DNA from 3 places in the Cupriavidus phytorum genome. Region 2 is predicted to be linked to each of the others. Evidence: predicted binding sites of a transcription regulator. Region 2 holds the regulator's gene; each other region holds the start of a gene.
What was found. The regulator LexA, encoded in region 2, represses DNA repair genes until DNA is damaged. The targets are predictions, from matches to a motif close to ACTGTATNNNNATACAGT.

Region 1: C7416_RS27530 (ATP-dependent helicase) is a predicted target of LexA. The motif match lies at 4,179-4,196, and genes of this name have one in related genera.
Region 3: C7416_RS03260 (CppA family protein) is a predicted target of LexA. The motif match lies at 2,256-2,273, and genes of this name have one in related genera.

The regions. Positions count from the first base shown of each region.
Region 1 is NZ_QKZN01000019.1:31,499-39,186, forward strand. It holds gene C7416_RS27515 (D-alanyl-D-alanine carboxypeptidase family protein) at 1-53, shown strand, start outside; gene C7416_RS27520 (YbeD family protein) at 115-423, shown strand; gene C7416_RS27525 (class I SAM-dependent rRNA methyltransferase) at 635-1,831, shown strand; gene C7416_RS27530 (ATP-dependent helicase) at 2,029-4,137, opposite strand; gene C7416_RS27535 (TlpA disulfide reductase family protein) at 4,290-4,823, opposite strand; gene C7416_RS27540 (thioredoxin fold domain-containing protein) at 4,958-5,461, opposite strand; gene C7416_RS27545 (hypothetical protein) at 5,592-6,194, shown strand; gene C7416_RS27550 (LysE family transporter) at 6,275-6,916, shown strand; gene C7416_RS27555 (hypothetical protein) at 6,994-7,182, shown strand; gene C7416_RS27560 (GntR family transcriptional regulator) at 7,164-7,688, opposite strand, start outside.
Region 2 is NZ_QKZN01000002.1:382,130-389,817, reverse strand. It holds gene C7416_RS07200 (replicative DNA helicase) at 1-264, opposite strand, end outside; gene rplI (50S ribosomal protein L9) at 444-896, opposite strand; gene rpsR (30S ribosomal protein S18) at 928-1,206, opposite strand; gene priB (primosomal replication protein N) at 1,210-1,509, opposite strand; gene rpsF (30S ribosomal protein S6) at 1,599-1,973, opposite strand; gene C7416_RS07175 (asparaginase) at 2,093-3,085, opposite strand; gene lexA (transcriptional repressor LexA) at 3,351-4,004, shown strand; gene C7416_RS29105 (hypothetical protein) at 4,119-4,289, shown strand; gene C7416_RS07165 (hypothetical protein) at 4,332-4,676, opposite strand; gene C7416_RS07160 (hypothetical protein) at 4,875-5,144, opposite strand; gene dusA (tRNA dihydrouridine(20/20a) synthase DusA) at 5,482-6,495, shown strand; gene C7416_RS29100 (hypothetical protein) at 6,973-7,128, opposite strand; gene C7416_RS07150 (hypothetical protein) at 7,488-7,688, shown strand, end outside.
Region 3 is NZ_QKZN01000001.1:751,347-759,034, reverse strand. It holds gene C7416_RS03270 (pyridoxal-phosphate-dependent aminotransferase family protein) at 53-1,273, opposite strand; gene C7416_RS03265 (GntR family transcriptional regulator) at 1,444-2,199, shown strand; gene C7416_RS03260 (CppA family protein) at 2,304-2,588, shown strand; gene C7416_RS03255 (malate/lactate/ureidoglycolate dehydrogenase) at 2,716-3,819, shown strand; partial or broken gene C7416_RS29280 (MBL fold metallo-hydrolase) at 3,933-4,058, shown strand; gene C7416_RS03245 (NAD(P)H-quinone oxidoreductase) at 4,295-5,293, shown strand; gene C7416_RS29070 (hypothetical protein) at 5,313-5,459, opposite strand; gene C7416_RS03240 (LysR family transcriptional regulator) at 5,475-6,350, opposite strand; gene C7416_RS03235 (LysR family transcriptional regulator) at 6,469-7,500, opposite strand; gene C7416_RS03230 (maleylacetate reductase) at 7,653-7,688, shown strand, end outside.

The DNA.
Region 1 (7,688 bases), on a different contig from region 2:
GCTTCTTCGGCCGCCTGTGGGACACCATCCGCCTGTGGTTCAAGCGCAAGTGACCTGAATGCGCGCGAGCCGGAGCGCCACGCGGCGCGCCGGCCTCGCGCCGGAGAATCCGAGATGACGACCGACAACCAAGGCAGCGGCAACAAGCCCGGCGATATTCCGCCGGAGCAGTCGCTGATCGAATACCCGAGCCATTTCCCGATCAAGGTGATGGGCGCGATGCAGGACGGCTTCGCCGAAGCCATCGTCGCGCTGGTGCAGGAGTTCGATCCGGACTTCCACGCCGGCAAGATGGAAATGCGCCCGTCGAGCAAGGGCAACTACCTGGGCCTGACCGTGACGGTATGGGTCACCAGCCGCGAGCAGCTGGATGACCTGTACCGGGCGCTGACTGCGCATCCGATGGTGAAGGTGGTGCTGTAAAGCGCCGGCGTTTGTTCCCCGCTCTGTTTGCTCCCCTCTCCCGCGCGCGGGAGAGGGGATGGGGGAGAGGGCAGGCGCGCGCATACTGACGCGCTTCACTTCGTCTGAAGCTTCTACCCTCTCCCCCAACCCCTCTCCCGCAGGCGGGAGAGGGGAGCCTTCCGCAGCCCTCGCAACGTGTCGGCTGCGGCATGCCAATTCCCATACCAACATGAACACCATCACCCTGAAACCCGGCAAGGAAAAATCCCTGCTGCGCCGGCACCCGTGGATCTATGCCACCGGCATCGCCACCACCGAAGGCCGCTGCGAGCCGGGCGCCACCGTGATCGTGCGCGCCGCCGACGGCCGCTTCCTGGCCAAGGCCGCCTACAGCCCCGAATCGCAGATCCGCGCGCGCGTGTGGACCTTCGACGAGAACGAGCCGGTCGACCACGCCCTGTTCAAGCGCCGCGTGGCCGCGGCCATCGCCTACCGGCGCCAGTCGGTGCAAGACAGCGACGCGGTGCGGCTGATCTTCGGCGAATCGGACCGGCTGCCCGGCCTGATCGTCGACTACTACGGCAACGGCGCCACGGGCCAGCTGGTGTGCCAGTTCAACTCGGCGGGCGTCGAGCACTGGAAGACCGCGATCGTGCAGGCGCTGGTCAAGGAGACCGGCTGCCCCAACGTCTATGAGCGCTCCGACGCCGCGGTGCGCCAGCGCGAGGGCCTGGAGCTGGTGACCGGCGTGCTCGCCGGCGCCGAGCCCGACCCGGCGCTGTCGGTAACCGAGCATGGCGTGCGCTATTACGTCGACGTGCGCAACGGCCACAAGACCGGCTTCTATGTCGATCAGCGCGACAACCGCAAGCTGGTCGGCGATCTCGCCGAAGGGCGCGAGGTGCTGAACTGCTTCTGCTATACCGGCGGCTTCTCTCTGGCCGCGCTGCGCGGCGGGGCGAAAGCGGTGACGTCGATCGATTCGTCCGGCGAGGCGCTGAAGATCGCCGCCGGCAACGTCACGCTGAACGGCTTCGATCCCGAGCGCGCGGCCTGGCTCGACGCCGACGTATTCAAGACGCTGCGCGAATTCCGCGCCGAGGGCCGCCAGTTCGACCTGATCGTTCTGGACCCGCCCAAGTTCGCGCCGTCGGCGCAGCATATCGACCGCGCCGCGCGCGCCTACAAGGAAATCAACCTGGTCGGCACGCAGTTGCTGCGCCCGGGCGGGCTGCTGTTCACGTACTCTTGCTCCGGCGCGATCAGCATGGAGCTGTTCCAGAAGATCGTCGCCGGCGCGGTGACCGATGCGCGGGCGGATGCGCGCATCCTGCGGCGCTTGTCCGCCGGCACGGATCACCCCATGCTGGCGGCGTTTCCAGAAGGGGAATATCTGAAGGGGTTGCTGCTCGAGAAGGTGGCCTGAGCTGAAGACTAACGAGCGGCGATGGCCTTAAGCCGACCGCTTGTTTTCTCGCCTCTCCCGCTTGCGGGAGAGGGGCGGGGGAGAGGGCAGGAGCTCCCACGAAGTGAGGCGCCTCATGGTTTCCACACGCCGGCCCTCTCCTCCCAACACCTCTCCCGCGCGCGGGAGAGGTGAGCACACCCGGGGAACGTTGAGCCTCACCGCCACATATTCCGCATCCGCCCAGCCAGGTCCACCGGCGCCAGCGCGGGTTTGACCGCGCCTTCCCCCGGCATCGGCGGCGGCGGCCACGAGCGGCTGTAGAAGTTCGGCATCACCTTGTTCGGCAAGAACCGCGTGCGCGACGCATACACATGCCGGTCGCCGAAGCCCACCTGCTGGTGCACATAGAACCGCTGCGGCACGATCACGTCGAGGTGGTCCCTGGCCCGCGTCATCGCCACATACAGCAGCCGCCGCTCTTCCTCGATCTCTTCGGTGGTGCCGGTGGCCAGGTCGCTCGGCATGCAGCCGTCGACGGCATTGAGCACGTAGACCGCCTTCCACTCCTGGCCCTTGGCCGAATGGATGGTCGACAGGATCAGGTAGTCCTCGTCGCGCGAGGGCACGCCGGATTCATCGCTCGAGGCACTGGGCGGGTCCAGCGTCAGCTCGGTCAGGAAGCGCTCGCGCGCGCCATAGGTGGCGGCGATGCGCTCCAGCTGCTGCAGGTCGGCATGGCGCGCGGGGGCATCGTCGTGCAGGCGTTCCAGGTGCGGCGCGTACCAGGCCAGCACCTGCTCGAATTCCGACGGCCATGGCGAGGTCGGCGCCATCAGCGCGCGCGCCAGCCCCAGCAGGTCGGCCCACGCCGGCGCGGCGGCCGGCGGCGGCTCGAATTCCTGCAGCGAAAACAGCGGCTCGGTCGCCAGCGCCATGGCATCGAGCACGCGCGCCGCGGTCTTGGGGCCGATGCCGGGCAGCAGTTGCAGCGTGCGGAAGCCCGCCATGCGGTCGCGCGGGTTCTCCAGCCAGCGCACCACCGCCAGCACGTCCTTGACGTGGGTCGATTCCAGGAACTTGAGGCCGCCGAATTTCACGAACGGGATATTGCGCCGCGCCAGCTCGATCTCGACCTGCGCGCTGTGGTCGGCGGCGCGGAACAGCACCGCCTGCGCCATCAGCGCCAGGCCGGCCTCGCGCCGCGCCAGCACCTGCTCGACCACGTAGCGGGCCTGGTCGGCCTCGTCGTTGACCACGATCACGCCCGGTTTTTCGGCCGACTGGCGGTCGGACCACAGGTCCTTGGTATAGCGCTCTGCCGCGAGCCCGATCACCGCGTTGGCGGCCTGCAGGATCGGCTGGGTCGAGCGGTAGTTCTGCGACAGCGTGACCTGCTGCGCCGCCGGCGTGAACTGCGCGGGGAAATCGAGGATATTGCGCACCGTGGCGCCGCGGAAGGCGTAGATCGACTGCGCGTCGTCGCCGACCACGGTCAGGCCGCGGCCATCGGGCCGCAGCGCCAGCAGGATCGACGCCTGCAGCGCGTTGGTGTCCTGGTATTCGTCGACCAGGATATGGTCGAAGCGCGCGCCCATGTCCTGCGCGATGGCGGGCTCGGCCATGGCCTGCGCCCAGTACAGCAGCAGGTCGTCGTAGTCGAGCACGTGCTGCTTCTGCTTGGCCTCGACATAGCCGGCGAACAGCGTGCGCAGCGCATCGGCCCACATCGCATAGCGCGGGAACTGCTGCCTGAGCACGTCTTCCAGCGGCGCCTGGGTGTTGACCACGCGCGAATAGATGGACAGGCAGGTTTCCTTCTTCGGGAAGCGGCTGGCAGTTTCGGATAGGCCCAGGTCGTGGCGCACCACGTGCATCAGGTCGGCGGAATCGCCGCGGTCGCTGATGGTGAAGGCCGGCGACAGGCCCAGCGTCTCGGCGTATTCGCGCAGCAGCCGCGCGCCGATGGCGTGGAAGGTGCCGGACCACTGCAGCGCCGCGCGCCCGGCGCCGGTGCTGGTGCCCAGCGCCTGGTCGACGATGCGCTCGACGCGCCGGCCCATCTCGGCGGCGGCGCGGCGCGAGAACGTCAGCAGCAGGATGCGGCGCGGGTCGGCGCCGCCCAGCATCAGGTGCGCGACCCGGTGTGCCAGCGTATTGGTCTTGCCCGAGCCGGCGCCGGCAATGATCAGCAGCGGCGCCTCGCTGCCGTGCTCGACCGCGGCGCGCTGCTCCGGGTTGAGCCGGGACAGGTAGGCGGGGAGCGCTGCGGCTTCGGGTGATGTGGCTTCGGCGGCTTCGGCGGCGGGGGCAAGGTCCAGGGTCACGGGCGGGGCGGGCAGGAAAGGCTCGGAAATGACTGGCGCCAACTGTATATCCATACAGCCCGCCGGCGCAACCCGCCGCGCGCCGGATCGCGTCAGCAAAGAAAAAAAGGTGCTCGATGAGCACCTTTTGTCGTCTGTTCGCAGCGCGGATGTTACACAGACTTTGCCAGCGCGCCGTCGAGCAGCTTGTGCAGCGCGTCCCATTCGGGCTCGCCGACATAGCGCTTCAGGATGCGGCCTTCCTTGTCGATCACGAAGGTGGTCGGCGTCAGACCCACATTGCCGAAGGCCTTGGCCGCGCTGCCGTCGCTGTCCATCGCCACCTTGAACGGCAGCCCGCGGGTCTTGGCGAAGTTCATCACGTACATGGGCGGGTCGTAGTTCATCGCCACCGCGACGAATTCCAGCCCCTTGCCCTTGAACTGCTCGTAGGTCTTGACCATGTCCGGCATCTCCTTGATGCAGGTGGCGCAGCTGGTGGCCCAGAAGTTGACCAGGTAGACCTTGCCCTTGAGGTCGGCGGTGCTGACCTTTTCGCCGGACAGCAGCGTGAAGGTGGCGGCCGGCGCGGTACCGGACGGCGACAGCGCGCGGTAGCCGAACCAGCCCAGCAGCGCCAGCACCACCACGGCGGCGACGATGGGCCAGGGCTTGCGGGAAGTCTTCGAGGCGGGGGTAGTGGTCATGGGAATCCGGCTGGAGCCGCTTTATTCGTGCAGGTAGGACCGGACAGGGCCGGTCAGCAGTGGGACATTCTAATGCGGCAGGCGTTCGCGCGCTGTGCGGTACCGCCTTGCGGCCACGTGCTGGAACCCTTTCGTCACTTGCGCGCGGCGACGGCGGCGCGCGCCTGCGCCAGCGCCTGCTCCAGGTAGGCGCCGTAGAAGTCGGTCTGCATGCCGCGCAGCGGGCTGGCGGCGGCGCGGCCGTGGCGGTCCAGGAACAGCACCGTCGGCGCCACCCTGACCTGGTGCGCGCGGGCCCAGGCGCGCGCGGTGGTCTGGCTGCCGTCGGCATCGCGCAGCGGCGTGTCGGCGGTCATGTCGAGCTCGCGCACGGCGATCTCGCCGGCGGCCGCCTGCGGGCCCAGGTAGTTGCGGCGCACCGCGTCGCAGTAACTGCAGCCCGGCATCGACACCAGCACCACCAGCGGCTCGCCGCGGCGCGCGGCGTCGGCGCCGTGGGCGGCGAGGTCGGTGGCCGGCGGCAGGTGCGGCGGGCTGGCGGCGGACACGCCGGCCACGACAGCCAGCAGCGCGCCCGCGGCCAGCCAGTGCAGGCAGGAGCGAGAGGTGGCAGCTCGGGCGAGGCGGGACGCAGGCATGGCGGATGTGGGGAGAAGGAGGCGGCGCGGCAAGCACTGGCGCGCCGCTTCCGGGATAATACCGGTTTCCGCGCGCCGGCGACCGCGCCAGCGCGCGCCGTCCCGAGCCTGTGCTTCCGTCCCGTTTTCCATGCGTCCCGTGCTGCCCCCGCCGAGTCCTGCTGCCGCGCCCCGCTGGTCCCTGACATGCTGTGCCGCGCTGCTGGCGCTGGCCCTGTGCGCCTGTTCGCCGCGCTATGACTGGCGCACCATCCAGTCGGGCGAGGGCGGCTACGCCGCGCTCTATCCCGGCAAGCCCACCAGCGCCGCGCGCGACGTGACCATAGCCGGGCGCAAGCTGCCGATGACGATGGAGGCCGCGCGCATCGACGACACGCTCTTCGCCGTGGGCGTGGTGACCCTGCCAGCAGACGACGAAGCGCTGCGGCGCGAGGCCGTGGCGGCGATGCAGGCCGGCCTGCTGGCCAACCTCGGCACGCTGTCGGGCGAGCCGCGCACGCGGCCGGTCACCATCATGAGCGCGGACCGGCCGGGCCGCCCGTTGGCCGGGCTGGAGCTGCAGGCCAGCGGCGTGTCGCCGCAGGACCAGTCGCCGCGCCGGCTCAGCGCGCGGCTGGTGGCGGTGGGCACGCGCGCCTTCCAGGCCGTGGTGCTGGAATCCGGCGAGGCCGCGCGCGACGCGCGCCAGGCCGAGCAGGTCGAGCAGTTCCTGGGCGGGTTCCACCCGTTCTGAGGCGCCGCCGCGCCGCAGCGAATCACAGATGCCGGGGGGCGATGCGCTGCCCCGCATGTTGCAGTCATAGGAGAGTTGAAATGCGTTGGGAAGTCTGGTTGGCCTATTTCGCCGCGTGCTGGGTGATCGCGGTGTCGCCGGGTTCAGGTGCGGTGCTGTCGATGAGCCATGGCCTGTCGTACGGGCTGCGCCGGACCACCACTACCATCTTCGGCCTGCAAGCCGGGCTGGTGATCGTGCTGCTGGTGGCCGGCGGCGGGCTGGGCGCGCTGCTGCTGGCCTCGGAGCAGGCCTTCATGGTGGTCAAGACCATCGGCGCGCTGTACCTGATCTATCTCGGCATCCAGCAATGGCGTGCCCGCGTGGAAGTGGATGCAGCACAGGACGGCGGACCGGTGCGCGTGGCGGTGATGAGCCGGCGCCGCCGTTTTGCGACGGGCTTGCTGACCAATGTGACCAACCCCAAGGGCATCATCTTCATGGTCGCGGTGCTGCCGCAGTTCATCGACCCGAACCGGCCGCTCGCGCCGCAGCTGGCGATCCTGGCGGCGACCATGTGCTGCGTCGACCTGGTGGTGATGCATGGCTACGCGCTGCTGGCGTCGCGTATGCAGGGGCTGTTCCGCAATGCCCGCGCGGTGCTGTGGCAGAACCGGTTTTTCGGCAGCGTGCTGATGGCGGTGGGTGCGGCGCTGTTCTTCGTGCGCCGCCAGCACGCCTGAGCGGCGCGGCATCCGCACTGGCGCGCGCGGGTGGGGTTTGCTTCAATGAGGAAGTAACCCCGCCACGGAGTCCCCGCATGCCTGCCTCGCTGAACCCGATCGCCGGTGCGCGCCTGCAGCCGCGCCATACCGTGCCCCCGGTGGAAGAGCCCGCGCCGCCGGGCGTGCCGCCCGATGTGCCGCTGTCGCCCGAGGACGACCCGCCCCCGCCGCCGGTGGAACCACCGGTGGCCGGCGCCGCCGGGCGCTATTGCTTCAGTTCGTAGAAGTCGTTCAGGCAGTACGCGTCGGTCAGCTCGACCGGCTTGTCGCCATGGGTGTAGCCAGTACGGTGGATATGCAGCAGCGGCTCGCCCGGCGCGATGCCCAGGCGCGCGGCCAGTTCCGCCGTGGCGACGACCGCGCGCAGCGTCTCGGTGACGCGCAGCACCGGCTTGCCGATCCGCTCCAGGTAAGCGTAGAGCGATTCGCCGATGGCGCTGGCGTCGGGCACCACGGCCAGCGCCAGCGTGGTCACATCCATCCAGTAGATCTGCCCGTCAGCCTTGCGCAGCCGCGTCAGCCTGACGATCTCGTCGCCCTCGGCCAGGTCCAGTTCCGCGCTTTCCTGCGCCGTGGCGCGGCGGCGCTCGAACCCCACCAGCTCGCTCGCCGGCGTCATGCCGCGCCGGCGCGCCAGTTCGCTGAAATTGTCAAGCCGCGCCGGCCTGGGCTCGGCGCGCGGGGCGATAAAGGTGCCCGCGCCGCGGTTGCGCGTGATGGTGCCTTCCTC
Region 2 (7,688 bases):
CTCTTCGGCCTTGCCGGCCACCTGCAGCATCTCGTAGACCGTGATCACGTCGGCCGGCTTGGTGGCCGAGATCAACCGGGCGATGCTCTGGAAGATCATCCGGTGGTCGAAACGGTAGAAATCCGCCTCGGACAGGAAGTCCGCGATGCGGTCCCAGGCGGCATTGTCCAGCAGCAGGCCACCGAGCACCGACTGCTCGGCTTCGATGGAGTGCGGCGGAACCTTGAGGTTATCGAGTTGGGGGTCGGCGACGGGCGCGTTCATGGGGAGGGATTATAACGGCGGGTGGACACACTTCGCCGGACATTTGGCGACAGCGCCGTCCAGGGCCGGCGGGCAAGCCAGCGGCCGGGCAACAAAAAAGGCAGGAGCCGGGGCTCCTGCCTTCTTGCAATGCTTGCGGGCTTTGGCCGGCGCCGTGCGCCAGCCGGAGCGGCGCGTCCTTAGACGCTCTCGCCCACCACCGACACGGTCACGTCGACCACGACGTCCGTGTGCAGCGCAACGCTGACCGGGTGGTCGCCAACCGTCTTCAGCGGACCGTTCGGCAGGCGAACCTGCGCCTTTTCCAGCTTGTAGCCTTGGCCAGCCAGGGCTTCAGCGATGTCGGCGTTGGTCACCGAACCGAACAGGCGGCCGTCCACACCCGACTTCTGGGTGATCTGGACGTTCAGGCCGTTCAGCTTCTCGCCTTCGGCTTGCGCGGCGGCCAGCTTCTCGGCGGCGGCCTTTTCCAGCTCGGCGCGCTTGACTTCGAATTCGGCGATCGCGCTTTGCGTGGCACGGCGGGCCTTCTTGCCCGGGATCAGGAAGTTACGGGCGTAACCGTCCTTCACCTTGACGATGTCACCCAGGTTGCCCAGGTTGACGACTTTTTCCAGCAGAATGATTTGCATCGTGTTCTCTCCTTACGGACCTAGGGCCTGATCAGTTCTTGTGCAGGTCGGTGTACGGCATCAGCGCGAGGAAACGCGCGCGCTTGATGGCCGTATCCAGCTGACGCTGATAGTGAGCCTTGGTACCGGTCAGGCGGGCCGGCGTGATCTTGCCGTTGTCGCCGATGAAGTCCTTCAGGGTGTCCAGATCCTTGTAGTCGATCTGTTCGACGCCAGCCACGGTGAAGCGGCAGAAGCGCTTGCGCTTGAACAGCGGGTTCTGTTGCTGGAAGCGCTTCTTGTTCTTGTTGTCACGTTTGACGAATGCCATGATTCAATCCTTTTCGAATGCTTTACATCCAGTGATGTGAAAGACGAGAGCCTTGCTGTTGCGGTGCTTGCGGGCCAGGAATCCTTCGCAGTCGAGCAGCGTGCCGAGCGGTAGCCGCTCCAGACGCTGGCCAACCTGGCCGATCCCCATCGCAGCGATTGCAAACTCGACCTGTCGCGGCGTCTGCGCCTCGACGGCCTCGCCGCTGTACTGCAGGATGCAGTTCACGACGGGGACCCCGGCCGGGGTATAGCGCAGGGCATCGCGTTCCGCCAGGGTGGCGGCAAGCCGAAGCTGGTTCAACGCGTGGCCTCTTGCTGGTTGCAATCGTTGCGGTTTGCGCTCGCGCCCGGGCCGACGCTGTCAGCCACGACGCGCACCGCAGTCCGCACTCAGGCGGCCTGGCCTTCGGTGGTCGTTTGCGCGGCCTTGCGGGCTTCTTCGCGCTGCACTTCCTTCATCATCGGCGAAGGTGCGGTCTCGGCCTTCTTGGTCTGCACGATCAGGTGGCGCAGGACGGCGTCGTTGAACTTGAACGCGTGTTCCAGTTCAGCCAGGGTTTCCTTGCCGCATTCGATGTTGAGGCAAACGTAGTGAGCCTTGGCCAGCTTCTGGATCATGTAAGCCATCTGGCGACGGCCCCAGTCTTCCACGCGGTGAACGTTGCCGTTCTGCGAGGTCACGAGCTGCTTGTAGCGCTCGATCATGGCCGGCACTTGTTCGCTCTGGTCCGGGTGGACGATGAAGACGATTTCGTAATGACGCATTGACGCTCCTTTTGGGATTAGCCACCCGGGCGTCACGAGTCCGGTGTGGCAAGGTTGAATAGCCTTAAATTATAGCCCGGCCCGCGGCAACAACGCAAGCCGCTGATTTCACGGGCAAATCAGGCGCTGGCAAAGACCGCCTGCAGCCGCGCCGGGTCGCGTGCGAGCCCGGCATCCGCAGCCAGGGCCAGCACGAGCAATACGCGCGCCTTGTAGGGATTCAGGTCCCCAGCAGACACGAATACACCGTCGGCAGGACTGGGCTGCGGCGGGATCGCCACATGGCCGGCACTGGTACGCGAGCTGCGCACCACCGCCACCCCGGCCGCCGCGGCGTCGGCAAGGGCCGCTGCCAACACCTCATGGATCGAGCCATTGCCGGTCGCGGCGACAACCAGCCCCGCGGCGCCGGCCTGCACCAGCGCATCCACCACCGCCCTGCCCGGCTGCGCGTAGCTCGCCACGATCTCCACCACCGGCCACGCCGCCGGCATCGGCCCGATGGGCGCAGTCGCCCGCGGCGCCCGGGCAAAACGCACGTAGTCGTCCTGCACGAACCCCAGCGGCCCGCACGGTGAGACAAAGGCATCGACCGCCGACGTATGCGCCTTGGCCACGTCCCGTGCCGCGTGGATCTGCTGGTTCAGTACCACCAGCACACCCTTGCCGCGCGCATCCGGATGGGCGGCAACACGCACCGCATCCAGCAGGTTCAGCGGCCCGTCGGCCGACAGCGACGTCGACGGACGCATCGCAGCGGTCAGGACCACTGGCACCGGGCACGATTGCGTCAGGTGCAGCGCCATCGCGGTTTCTTCCAGCGTGTCGGTGCCGTGCGTGATCACGATGCCCGCCACGTCAGGCTGCGCCGACCAGTGCCCGACCCGCGCCGCCAATGTCTGCCACAACGCGAAGGTCATGTCCTTGCTGTCGACCTGCGCCACCTGTTCGGCCTCGATGCGGGCCAGCGACTGCAACGGCGGCACCGCCGCCAGCAATGAGGACACCGGCACAGTCGCGGCCTGGTAACGGGCGCTGCTGGCGGCGCTGCCGGCCGCGCCCGCGATGGTGCCGCCAGTGGCCAATACGACGATGCGAGGCAATTGGGTCATGGGAGCGCGCAAGGATTTCTTCTGGATAAAGGAAAGGCGATTGTAGCGGGCGCACACGCCCAGCCCCAGCGAAGATCAGGCGCCCTGGCCGGCGTCCATGCGACACGCCTCAAAATTCTGCTTGCGCTGGCGCCGATACTGTATAAAATCACAGCATACTGTTTAAACATACAGTGCCCGGCCCGCCGGATGCTGGATAACGGACCAGAGTCTTCACAGATTCTTCGTCATCCAGGCCAGCGGCCCTGCACGGAACGGCGATCCCATGGCGACCCTGACACCCCGGCAGCAGCAGATTTTCGATCTGATCCGCAACACGATCCGCCGTACCGGCTTCCCCCCTACCCGCGCCGAGATCGCAGCGGAGTTCGGTTTCTCCTCGCCCAACGCCGCCGAAGAACATTTGCGGGCGCTGGCCCGCAAAGGCGTGATCGAACTGACGCCGGGCGCGTCGCGCGGCATCCGCCTGAAGGTGTCGCGCAGCGATTCGGAACTGCCGGACCAGTTCTCGTTGCCAATGGCCGGCGTATTGCAGCTGACGCTGCCGCTGGTGGGCCGCGTCGCAGCCGGCAGCCCCATCCTGGCCGCCGAGCATATCGACCGCCAGTACCAGGTCGATGCCTCGGTCTTCGATGAGCGTCCGGATTACCTGCTGCGCGTGCGCGGGCTGAGCATGCGCGACGCCGGCATCCTCGACGGCGACCTGCTCGCCGTGCGCCGCGCCAGCGAGGCCGCCAACGGCAAGATCGTGGTGGCACGACTGGGCGACGACGTCACCGTCAAGCGCCTGCAGCGGCGCGGTGGCCATATCGAACTGATCGCCGAGAACCCGGACTTCACCAACATCATCGTCGAGCCCGGTGAAGAGTTCTCGCTGGAAGGCATCGCCGTCGGGCTGATCCGCTCTTCCGGCTTCTAGCCGGGCACCATCGCAGGCGCTTTGCCTGCGCGGGCCCACCCGCTTCCATTGCTTTGCAGACGCCGCCCGGCTTGCCGGGTGTTGACCCCGCTTTGCCTAAAAAGAGGTGCCACCATGCCGCAAATCCACCACGTCGCCGCCCGCCGTCCGGTCAAGCCCGTGCCGTTTCGCCAGAGCAAGGGCGTACGCGTCTACCAGGGTACGCAGCGCCGTACCATGGTCGGCAGCATGGCGGCCATCTGCCGCATGCTGGAACTTGAAACCACCGAAAAGCTGGCCGCCTGACGGATACTCGCAGACGCCTGGCGTCGCCGGGCCCTGCCCCGCTTAGCTGCGCGCGCAGGCCTTGACCTCGGCCTCCAATTCCGCCGGCGTCAGCTGGGGAAACCAGGTATCGGTCTTGCGCAATTCCAGCGCCGTGCCATCGGCCTGTGCCGTCAGCGAGATCAGGTAGGCGTATAGATATTCACCGCTTGCGGCGCTCTGGCCGATACGGATTTCGATCTGGTTTTTCGCCGGCAACTGGACCAGCGTAGCCTCATCGCCCAGATTGTTGCGCAGGCATTTTGCAACGTCGGCCATCTTGGCCTGCGTATTCAGGCGCATCGGCGGGCGAGCGCGGACGTCCTTCTCCGAAGTGCCAGTGGCACACCCTGCCACCATGGTTGCCATTGCTGCGCCAATCAGTGCCGTTCGAACCAACATACCGCCCCCGGGGAATGAAAACGGCGCCCTTGGACGTGCAGATATTGTGGGCGCCGGGTGCGGATTTTAACCCGCGCGCGGGCCACGCGCCATCTTGAGCTTTGCCCCATCTTGAGCCTTGCCATTAGCCAGCAACGGCGTCTGGCATGGCAAGGCGTTTACCCGTTACCAGCGCTTGCACTCGATCTTCTCTTCGAATTCCCCATCGCGCTTCCACTCGCGCTCGATCAGGCAAGGGCCTTCGCGGTATTTCTGCTTCTGCTCGTAACCGCGCGGACCACCCTTGCACTTGCGCTCTTCCTTGTATTCGCCATCGCGCTTCTGCTCGCGCTCCACCTCGCAGCCGCCGCTACGGAACTTCTCCTTGTATTCGCCGCCATGGCGATAGCCACCGGGATAATCACGGTCGTCGGCCTGCGCCAGCGATGGCGCCATCAAACACAGTAGCAAGGAGACAGCGGCAGCGGGCGTCCGGAACATGAGAGAAACGGCAGGAGCGGAATTGCGGCCAGCATAGCAACCGGAATCGCTGGCCGCTGTATCAAAGCGTTACGCCGGAGCGAGCAGCGCAATTCCCTCACCACGATGCGCGATGCCGCGCTTATATCGTGGCGCAGCAAACCTTGGCGCGGTACCCTATACTCACGTCTTCTTGCTGGCCCGCCCCGTGCCTGGCCCCTGTCGGGGGTGCAGTGACCTGCATATGCCGCCGCGCCAGCCTCAGCGGCCTGCCGACGCTGCTGCGTCCGGCCCGTACCAATTGCCGTATTTCATGAACGTAAATCCCCGCCGCATTTCGGTTGCGCCAATGATGGACTGGACCGACCGTCATTGCCGCATGTTCCATCGCCAGCTCAGCCGCCACACCTGGCTGTATACCGAGATGGTGACCACCGGCGCGCTGCTGCATGGCGACGTGCCGCGCCACCTCGACTTCGATGCGGCCGAGCATCCGGTCGCGCTGCAGCTGGGCGGCAGCGAGCCGGCCGACCTCGCCATGGCGGCCAAGCTTGGCCAGCAGTGGGGCTATGCGGAAATCAACCTCAACTGCGGCTGCCCGTCCGAGCGCGTGCAGCGCGGCGCCTTCGGTGCCTGCCTGATGGCGGAGCCGGAACTGGTGGCGGACTGCGTGAAGGCGATGCGCGATGCGGTGGAGATACCGGTCACCGTGAAGCATCGCATCGGCATCGACAAGATCGAGCACTACGATTTCGTGCGCGATTTTGTCGGCAAGGTGGCGCAGGCGGGTTGCAGCACGTTTATCGTCCATGCGCGCAATGCGATCCTGAAGGGCCTGAGCCCGAAGGAAAACCGCGAGATTCCGCCGCTGCGCTATGAGGTGGCATACCAGCTCAAGCGCGAATTCCCGCAGCTCGAGATCCTGATCAACGGCGGCATCGTCAGCCATGACGAAATCGCTGCTCATCTGCAGCACGTCGATGGCGTCATGATCGGACGCGAGGCATATCACCAGCCGTACATCCTGGCGGAAATGGACGCGCGCTTCTATGGCGATGCCAGTGCGCCGGTGCCGTCGCGGCTCGAGGTCGAACTGGCGATGCAGCGTTATATCGGCGACTTCGTTGAGCAAGGCGGATATATGGGTGCCGTGACACGGCACATGCTCGGCCTGCATCGCGGCATCGCCGGCGGGCGTGGCTGGCGCCGCGTGCTGTCCGATGCGAAGCGCATGCATGCGGCGCGCGCGCGGGCCGACGTCGATGCGCTGTTCGAAGAAGCGCGCATGCATCTGCGGCCGCACGCACAAGAGCCGCTTGCCGCGTAAGCGCGCGGACCGGTGCCGCGCCGAGGCTGCGCTCTAACTTCGAATCGTGAAAGTATGCATGGCGGCGCGCGGGTTTCGCGCGCCGCACATGAGATGCCCGATCGCCCGGAAACCGGCGCCCGGAAAGGGATTCCCCTAATTCGCTGAGGCAGGGCACTTTCTTACACTGTGCCTGCCCTCGAATACAGGGCTTTCTTCAACTGATTATTAGCCCGCTCCGGCGGGCTTTTTTTTCGTCGGCGATCTCGCGCTTGCGGCATCGCTCTTCGTTTACCCGAATGGTGCATTGCCCGCATGGCAGTTACAGTGCAACGGCCTTCAGGGCATTTGAGATCGCTAAAGTTAAGAGTCCGCGCTGCGGACTCTTTTTTTGCGCGCTCGCCCGGCACCACCTGGACGAACGGATTTGACCAGCCTTCCGGACAAGCGTTCCATCGGTCACGCAAAATAGATTCCGCTTGCGGCGCATCGCCGGGGCTATCGCGTATGGCTGATACCGATGTCCAGCGTGCCGTAAGTCGTGATGCCCGACTCCCTGCCGTCGGTACCGCCGCCCGCGGCGCACCCGCCCAGCAAGGCCGCCAGTGCCGACACCGCAAGAATCCTCGCCGTCCATCTACACTTGTTCTGCATGGCCTGTTCCCTGCGTCGATAACCTCGGTTGGGCTCGCGCGTGGCCGAGAGGTTCCATCGCAGGCAGGATGCGGCATGGAAACGTCGGCTGCGGGGGAAGCAAAGCGGGGAAGGAAAAAGAGGCAGGCGGCCCATGGGGCGGGCCGCCTGACGGGAAGGTCGAGGGGGGTCAATGTCCCTCGGACTCGAGTATCGCTTCGGGCACGTGCCGCATGAACCCTGCAGAGGTAGGGGCTGTGCGCAGCATATTTGGCTGGCGGGCGTGGTCGGAACTCACCCAGGACCCGTGATACGATTTCCGCACGCTCCCCAGGCGAGATCAGGCACGGTATGCGGACCGTGCCGGCAGGGGAGGCAGCATGGACAAAGACAACGTGGAAAAAGAAGCGCCGTTCGGCGTGGTCTATGAAGACTTCAGGGTGATCTGGGTGGCCGAGCAGCTCCAGGATGGCAAATGGACCGCGCGCTACTGCTGGCACCCCGGCACCTCGGAAGCCGCGGGCAAAGCGTTGCAGGAAGCCGTGCTGAACGGCAAGTCGCGCCGGCTGCTGGGCCAGTTC
Region 3 (7,688 bases), on a different contig from region 2:
GGCTGCGGAGCGAGGCGCGCCTGCCTGACCCGCGCGGCTCGATCCGCTTCGCTCAGGCGGCGGCCTTGACCACCGGCTTGTCGGCGTGCGCAGCGAGCGACGCCATCGCTGCGGCCACGCCGCTGCCGGCAAGCGGCACGCCGGCCAGCTTCAGCCCCATCTCGCAACCGGCGAGCGTGGCCATCAGGGTCAGGTCATTGCAATCGCCCAGATGGCCGATGCGGAACATGCGACCGCGCATCTTGCCCAGCGCCTGCCCCAGCGACATGTCGAAGCGCTCATAGATCAGCTTGCGCACCGCATCCGCGTCGACGCCGTCGGGCATCATCACGCCGGTCAGCACCGGGCTGTACACCGCGGGGTCCGCGCACTGGATCTCCAGGCCCCACGCGCGCACGGCCTGGCGCGTCGCCTCGGCCAGCCGCCGGTGGCGGGCGAAGACCTGTTCCAGGCCTTCGCCCAGGATCATGTCGAGCGCCTCGGACAGGCCGTACAGCAGGTTGGTGTTGGGCGTGTACGGCCAGTAGCCGTTCTTGTTCGATTCGATGATCTCGGCCCAGCCCCAGAACGCGCGCGGCAGCGTGGCGTGCTGGCTGGCGGCAATCGCCTTGGGCGAGAGCGCGTTGAAGCTGATCCCCGGCGGCAGCATCAGGCCCTTCTGCGAGCCGGACACCGTTACGTCGACGCCCCACTCGTCATGGCGATAGTCGGCCGAACCCAGGCCCGAGATCGTGTCCACCAGCAGCAGCGCCGGGTGCCCGGCGGCGTCGATGGCCCGGCGCACCGCGGCGATATCAGAAGTCACGCCGGTCGAGGTCTCGTTGTGCACCACGCACACCGCGCGAATCGTGTGGCCGCTGTCCTCGCGCAGGCGCGCCTCGATCATGTCCGCCTGCACCCCGCGGCGCCAGCCCTCGATGCCGGGCAGACCCAGGAATTCCGGGCGCAGGCCCAGGGCCTCTGCCATCTTTTTCCACAAGGTTGCGAAATGCCCGGTCTCGAACATCAGCACATGGTCGCCCGGGCTGAGCGTGTTGGTCAGCGCCGCTTCCCAGGCACCGGTGCCCGACGCCGGATAGATGATCACCGGGTGCCGGGTCTTGAAGATTTCCTTGATGCCCGCCAGCACCTTGCGGCCGAGTGCGCCGAACTCCGGGCCACGATGGTCGATGGTCGGATAGCTCATCGCGCGCAGGATGCGGTCCGGCACCGGGCTCGGGCCCGGGATCTGCAGGAAGTGGCGGCCAGAAGGATGGAAATCGAGGTGAACCATGGAAAACTCGCCTCCTTGTTGTTTTATGAATTTTGAATGCAATCGACTATAGCAGAGCGACGGGTGCGGTCCAAGGCCAGATTTGCGGCAATATGTGATGGTTAACCCGCGTTTTGAAGCCCGGATGCAAGATGCAGTAGAATCCGCGCGAAGTGGATAGAGGACATTGAATGCAAAACTCATATAGCGACGACCAGGCGGCGGGCGTTTCGAAGCCCGTTCCACCGCCCTCGCTGCCGCGCCTGGCACGCCCGCGCCTGCACGACACCGTGGTCGAGCACCTGCGCCAGTTCATCGTCGAAGGCGTGTTCGCGCCGGGCACCAAGCTCAATGAACGCGAGCTGTGCGAGACCCTGGGCATCTCGCGGACGCCGCTGCGCGAGGCGCTCAAGGTGCTGGCGGCCGAAGGCCTGGTCGACCTGCTGCCCAACCGCGGCGCCAGCATCTCGCGCATGAGCGAGGCCGAAGTCAGGGAGAGCTTCGAGCTGATGAGCGGGCTGGAGGCGTTTTCCGGCGAACTGGCCTGCGAGCGCATCACCGCGGCGGAACTCGCGCAGATCAAGGCGCTGCACTACGCAATGCTGGCCTGCCGCGCCCAGAACGACCTGCCGGGCTACTACAGCCGCAACCAGGAGATCCACGACCGCATCAACGAGGCCGCGCGCAATGGGGCGCTGCGCCAGACCTACCAGTCGATCAACCGCCGCCTGCAGGCGCTGCGCTTTCGCTCCAACCAGCAAAGCGGCAAGTGGGACGAGGCGGTCGAGGACCATGAAGAGATGATCCAGGCGCTGGAAGCCCGCGACGGCAAGCGCCTGGCGGCGGTACTGAAGCGCCACTTGCTGGAGAAGCGCGACGCGGTGTTGCCGCTGGTGTCGGGTGACGGCCCTGAAGCCAAGACTCTTCTGAAAACGACCGAGGCCTAGCCGTAGCACAGCCTTTTTCCCAGCCCGGGCCGGATTTTTCTTGCCTCCATGCGGATACTGTATATATTTACAGTACCTGTATGGATGAACAGTGGAGTCCCGGCATGGAACACCTGATCCGCGTGCAAAACGACTATGACCGCCAGGTGCTGGCCTGGCTGCGCGGCCGCATCGGCGACGCCGCGCTGCAGAGCGCGGTGCATCGCCTGGCAGGCCCGCGCAAGCCCTACCTGTCCACGATCTGCCGCAGCCTTGGCATCCGCCCGCCCAGCCGGCGCCAGTTCGCCGCGGAAGCCGCGCGCATCCACCGCGCGGTGGGCGACAGCTACCTCGCCCGCATCAGGGAAATCCTGGCACAAGCCCCGGCGCACGAAGCCCCGCTCCGGTAGGCATTTGCCGATCACCGGCCAGGCGCGGACCATCGCGCGCGGGCCGGACGTATCATGAAAGCCCCGTTGCCGTCACACGGCAACGGGGCTTTGTGTTTCGCAACGTATTCCTCCCTCCAAGGCCGACATGAGCGAACTCCGCATTCCCACCCGCGCGCTACACCAGTGGGTCACCGATCTCTGGCTTGCCGCCGGCAGCAGCACCCAGGAAGCGCAACTGACGGCGGACCACCTGGTCGGCGCCAACCTGAGCGGGCATGACTCCCACGGCGTCGGCATGATCCCGCGCTATGTGCTGGCGTGGCAGGCCGGCGAGCTGCAGCTGAACCGGCAGGTCAGCGTGCTGCAGGACGGCGGCAGCCTGCTCAGCCTGGACGGCAACCGCGGCATGGGTCAGGCGGTGACGGCGCAAGCCATGGAAATGGCCATCGCCCGCGCGCGCGAGCACGGCGTCTGCGTGATGGGGCTGCGCCAGTCGCACCACCTCGGGCGCGTCGGCCACTGGGCCGAGCAGGCCACGGCCGCCGGCATGATCTCGATCCACTTCGTCAACGTGCTGTCCAAGCCGATCGTCGCGCCCCACGGCGGCTACGACGCGCGCTACGGCACCAATCCGTTCACCATCGGCGTGCCGTTGGCCGGCGAGCCGCCGCTGGTGCTGGACTTCGCCACCAGCGCCATCGCGCTGGGCAAGGTGCGCGTGGCCCATAACAAAGGCGTGCCGGTTGGGGCCGGCTGCCTGCTCGATCCGCAGGGCCAGCCCACCACCGATGCCGCCGTGATGTACCCGCCCCCCGACACGCCGCAAGGCGCGTTGCGCCCCTTCGGCGAGCACAAGGGCCACGTGCTGGCGGTGATGTGCGAACTGCTCGGCGCCGCGGTGACCGGCGGCCATACCATCCGCCCGGAAACGCTGCGGCACGAGCACGCGGTCTGGAACAACATGCTGGCGATCGTGTTCGATCCCGCGCGGCTCGGCACCAGCACCTCGTTCGGGCATGAAGTCGCGGCCTTCGCCGACTGGATGAAAAGCGCGCGGCTGCAGCCTGGCCAGACCGGCATCCAGCTTCCCGGCGAACCCGAGCGCGCATTCCGCACGGCCCGCGCGCAGCAGATCCCGATCGATGCCGGCACGCTGGCGCAACTGGACGACGCCGCGGCGCGCGTGGCGGCGGCGCGGGCCAGCGGGCATCGCGCGCCCGGCCCGCTGTCAGCGCTGGCGTGCGTCTGAATCTGGGCGCGCGCAAGGCGCGCCACTGTGCTTGCGAGTACCGCTGCAACACCCGCGTTGCGGTGCATCCAACTGGCTCGCCGTCACCGCCGCCATTGCGTCTCCTGCGCGAGCGCGCACTTGTCGCCGCGGCGCATATCTCGTTCCCTGGCCTGGGCCATCTGCGCAAGCACGGCAGCCGGTACGAGTGGGTGCCGGTGAACTACGAAGCCGAGCCCGGCACACGCGCCGGCCACTGAAGTCGGCCACACGGCGACGATGACCAGAACGTGCCGCTCGAGATGTCCGCGCGCCTCGCCGTAGGATTTCGTGAAGACGTAAACGGCCCGTGGCGGCGTTGTTGGCGGGCCGCTGCAGAATTGCATGGCAGCAAGGGAAAAGTCCCTGCAATTGCCGCGAAACCGCCAACCTATACTGGGCTTCCCTTATCGGCTTGCGCGCCCTTCCTCCTGCGCAAGCCTCTCCAGGAGTCCAAGTGAAAGCCATCACCCTCCCCGCCTTCGGCGATGCCGATGTCCTGCAACTGGCCGAGGTACCCGATCCCGCGTTACGCCCCCACGACCTGCTGGTGCGCAACCACGCCGCCGGCGTGAACCGCGCCGACGTCAACCAGCGGCAGGGTGCCTATGGCCGCGCCGACTTTGGCGACTCCGGGCTCATGGGCCTGGAGATTGCCGGCGAGGTCCTGGCCGTTGGCGACGCGGTACAGGGCTTCGCGCCGGGCGACCGCGTCATGGGCATCGTCGGCGGTGGCGGCTATGCGGAACTGGCGCGGATCGACTATCGCATGGCCATGCCTATCCCGCCGGGCCTGACTTACGTGCAGGCCGCGGCCATCCCGGAAGCCTTCGTCACCGCGCACGAGGCCCTGCTCCACCTTGGCCAGCTCCGCGCCGGCGAGCGCGTGCTGATTCACGCTGCGGCCAGCGGCGTGGGTTCCGCCGCGGTGCAGCTGGCCGCGGCATGCGGGGCGCAGGTCTTCGTGACGGCCAGCGGCCACAAGCTGGATCCGCTGCATGCCCTCGGCGCAAGCGTGCTGATCGATTACCAGCGCGACGACTTCCAGGCCGTGGTCGAGCAAACCACCGCGGGACGCGGCGTCGATGTCATCGTCGACTTTATCGGCGCCCCGTATTTCGAGCGCAATATCCTGTCGCTCGCCAATGGCGGCCGCCTGGTCCAGGTCGGGCTCCTCGGCGGCGGCAGCGGCGCCAGCGTGCCGCTGGAACGCATACTGTACGGCCACCTCAGGATTCTCGGTACGGTGATGAAGTCGCGCACGCCAGCGGAGAAGCACGCGATGGTCAGCCGCTTCAGCGCGCACTGGCTGGCGAACTTCCAGGCCAGCGGACTGAAGCCGGTGGTCGACAGCGTGGTGCCGCTGGAACGAGCCGCCGAGGCCCACCGTCGCATGGAGTCCAACCAGAGCATCGGCAAGATCGTGCTTGCCGTGGACTGCCACGGCGCCGCGTAGCCGACAGGGCCAGCAGGCTTCACATGCGCAGCCGGCCCCGCTGCGCGACGTCCGCGCGTGCCAGCCAAACTACCGTGATCGCGAGATCCGGGACCATCGCCAGCCCAGGCGCCGCCAGCGCGATGCCGAACAGGATCCGGTAGTCGGCCCCGTTGGCCGCGAACACCGCCGAAGCAGAAAGCTAGCCTCCGTGACGCTCGAAAACGTCGACGATGCTGTCGATCATCGTCCTGACCCGCGCGGTGTGCCGCAGGTCCTGGTGCGTGACCAGCCAGACTTCATAGCGGCCGGCACGCTCGCGCCCGGGCCAGATCCGCACCAGCCCGTCGCGCTCGGCCAGCGGCACCGGCACCTCGCCGATGGCCATGCCGGTGCGGATCATGGTCCGCAGCATCAGGCTGGAGTTGACCGCCGCCACCAGCCTGCCGGTGTGGATCGGCTCGCCGACCAGGGTCGGCGCGGCACTGCCGTGCAGGTACGGCTGGTACATCACCACGTCATGGCCGGCAAAGGCATCGGCCTGCGCGGGCGTGCCGCGGCGCGCGAGGTATTCGGACGATGCGAACAGGCCGACGGGCCAGTGCGCCAGCCGGCGCGCCACCAGGTCCGGATTCTCCGGCTTCATGTTGCGTATCGCGATATCCGCCTCGCGGCGCGCCAGGTTCAGCATCTGCGTCGAGGTATTCAGCATGACGCGCACATCCGGATGCTCGGCATGCACGCGTGCGATCGCCGGGATCACGAACTCGAGCGCCAGCGAATCGGTGGTGGTCACCTTGACCTCGCCTGCCAGCCGGCTGTCCGCGCCCTGGGCCTGCCTGACCAGGTCATGGGCGAACTTTTCCATCTTCTCGGCCGAGCGCAGCGCATTCTCGCCGGCGGGTGTCAGCACATAGCCTTCGGACGTCCGCAGGAACAGCGTGGCGCCCAGCGCATGCTCCAGTGCCGCCAGCCGGCGCCCTACCGTCGCCTGGTCGACGCCGGCCACGCGGGCGGCCTGGCGCAGCGTGCGCTCGCGCTGGAGGGCGAGGAAAATTCGAGTATCGTCCCAGTTCACTTCGATGCGGCGCCTGGCGCCGGTTCTGAATCATCCTGATGCACCGGGGCAGGACTTCCGCGGCGAAATCGCCTGGTCCTGCTCCGCGCCCTTATGTCCGCGCCATGATGTCGCGCACCTATGCCCGTGCTTCACGCGCGGTCGTCCTGCTCCCGGCCTTGGCCGACGGCGCGCGCCGTGGCCCCTCCGGCAACGGTGCGGCCGGGTTGCGCCGTCCGCTCTCGCGCGACGGCACCATTGCCAGCTGCCAGCTCGGCGGCGAGCCGATGCCATGCGCCAGATGGGCGCAGAACGCCTTGACCTTCGCCGTGGCGCGAGGTGCCGCGCGCAGCAGGTAGATATTGCTTTGCGGCTGCGGCAAGGTGCCTTCCAGCAACAGCTCCTCGAGACGCCCGGCGCCGATGTCCTCGCCCACGGACCAGTCCGGCATCAGCGCAATGCCCAGCCCCTGCAGCACCGACAGGCGCCTGGCATCGCAATCGTCGCACTCGACCGCGAATGCCACGCGCGCGGCATGGGCGGGCGTCAGCAGCTCGCGCCAGCCGCGCATGCTGGTGCTGTGCGCCCGGTCGATCAGGCGATGCCGGGCCAGGTCGTCGACATGCGTCGGACGCCCGTGCATGCGCAGATAGTCCGGCGTCGCGCATACGACATAGCGCTGCGTGGCGATCGGACGGGCGATCAGGTTGCTGTCGGCCTGCTGGCCCACGCGGATCACCAGGTCAAAGCGCTCGACCACCGGGTCGACCACGCGCTCGGTCAGCTCCAGCTCGACCGACAGGCCGGGATACTGCGCGTAGAGGCTGCCCAGGTGAGGCACCACATGGCGGCGGGCGAACGCCGGCAGGCAGGCGACACGCAGCCGTCCGGCGACGCCCTGCTCCAGCGCCGCCACCGCATCGCGGGTTTCGCTCAGGTCCTGCAGGATGCGCGCCGCGCGCTCGTACAGCAGGTCGCCCGCGTCGGTGCGCGCCAGCGCCCGGGTCGAACGCGTGAACAGCGCCACGCCCATTTCGCGTTCGAGCGCGTCGATCTGGCGCGCCACCGACGACGCCACTTGTCCGCGCTGGCGCGCCACGGCGGAAAAGCTGCCGGTACGCGCGACGTCGACAAAGGTGGCCAGGTTTTCGGCAAAGCGGACAAATTCCATTTGTGCTTCCTTTGCAAAGGCATTGCGCGGCCGCGACGGCTTCCCGCAGCCATTGCGCTGCCCGTAGTATCGGTGGCATTGAGGCCTGCGACAAGTCTTTGCACGCCGTGCAAAGCGCCAAGGCCGGTCACGTTATCCGACGCGAGTCCTGCATGCATCCCTTTTCCTACCAGACCTTGCCCCAGCGT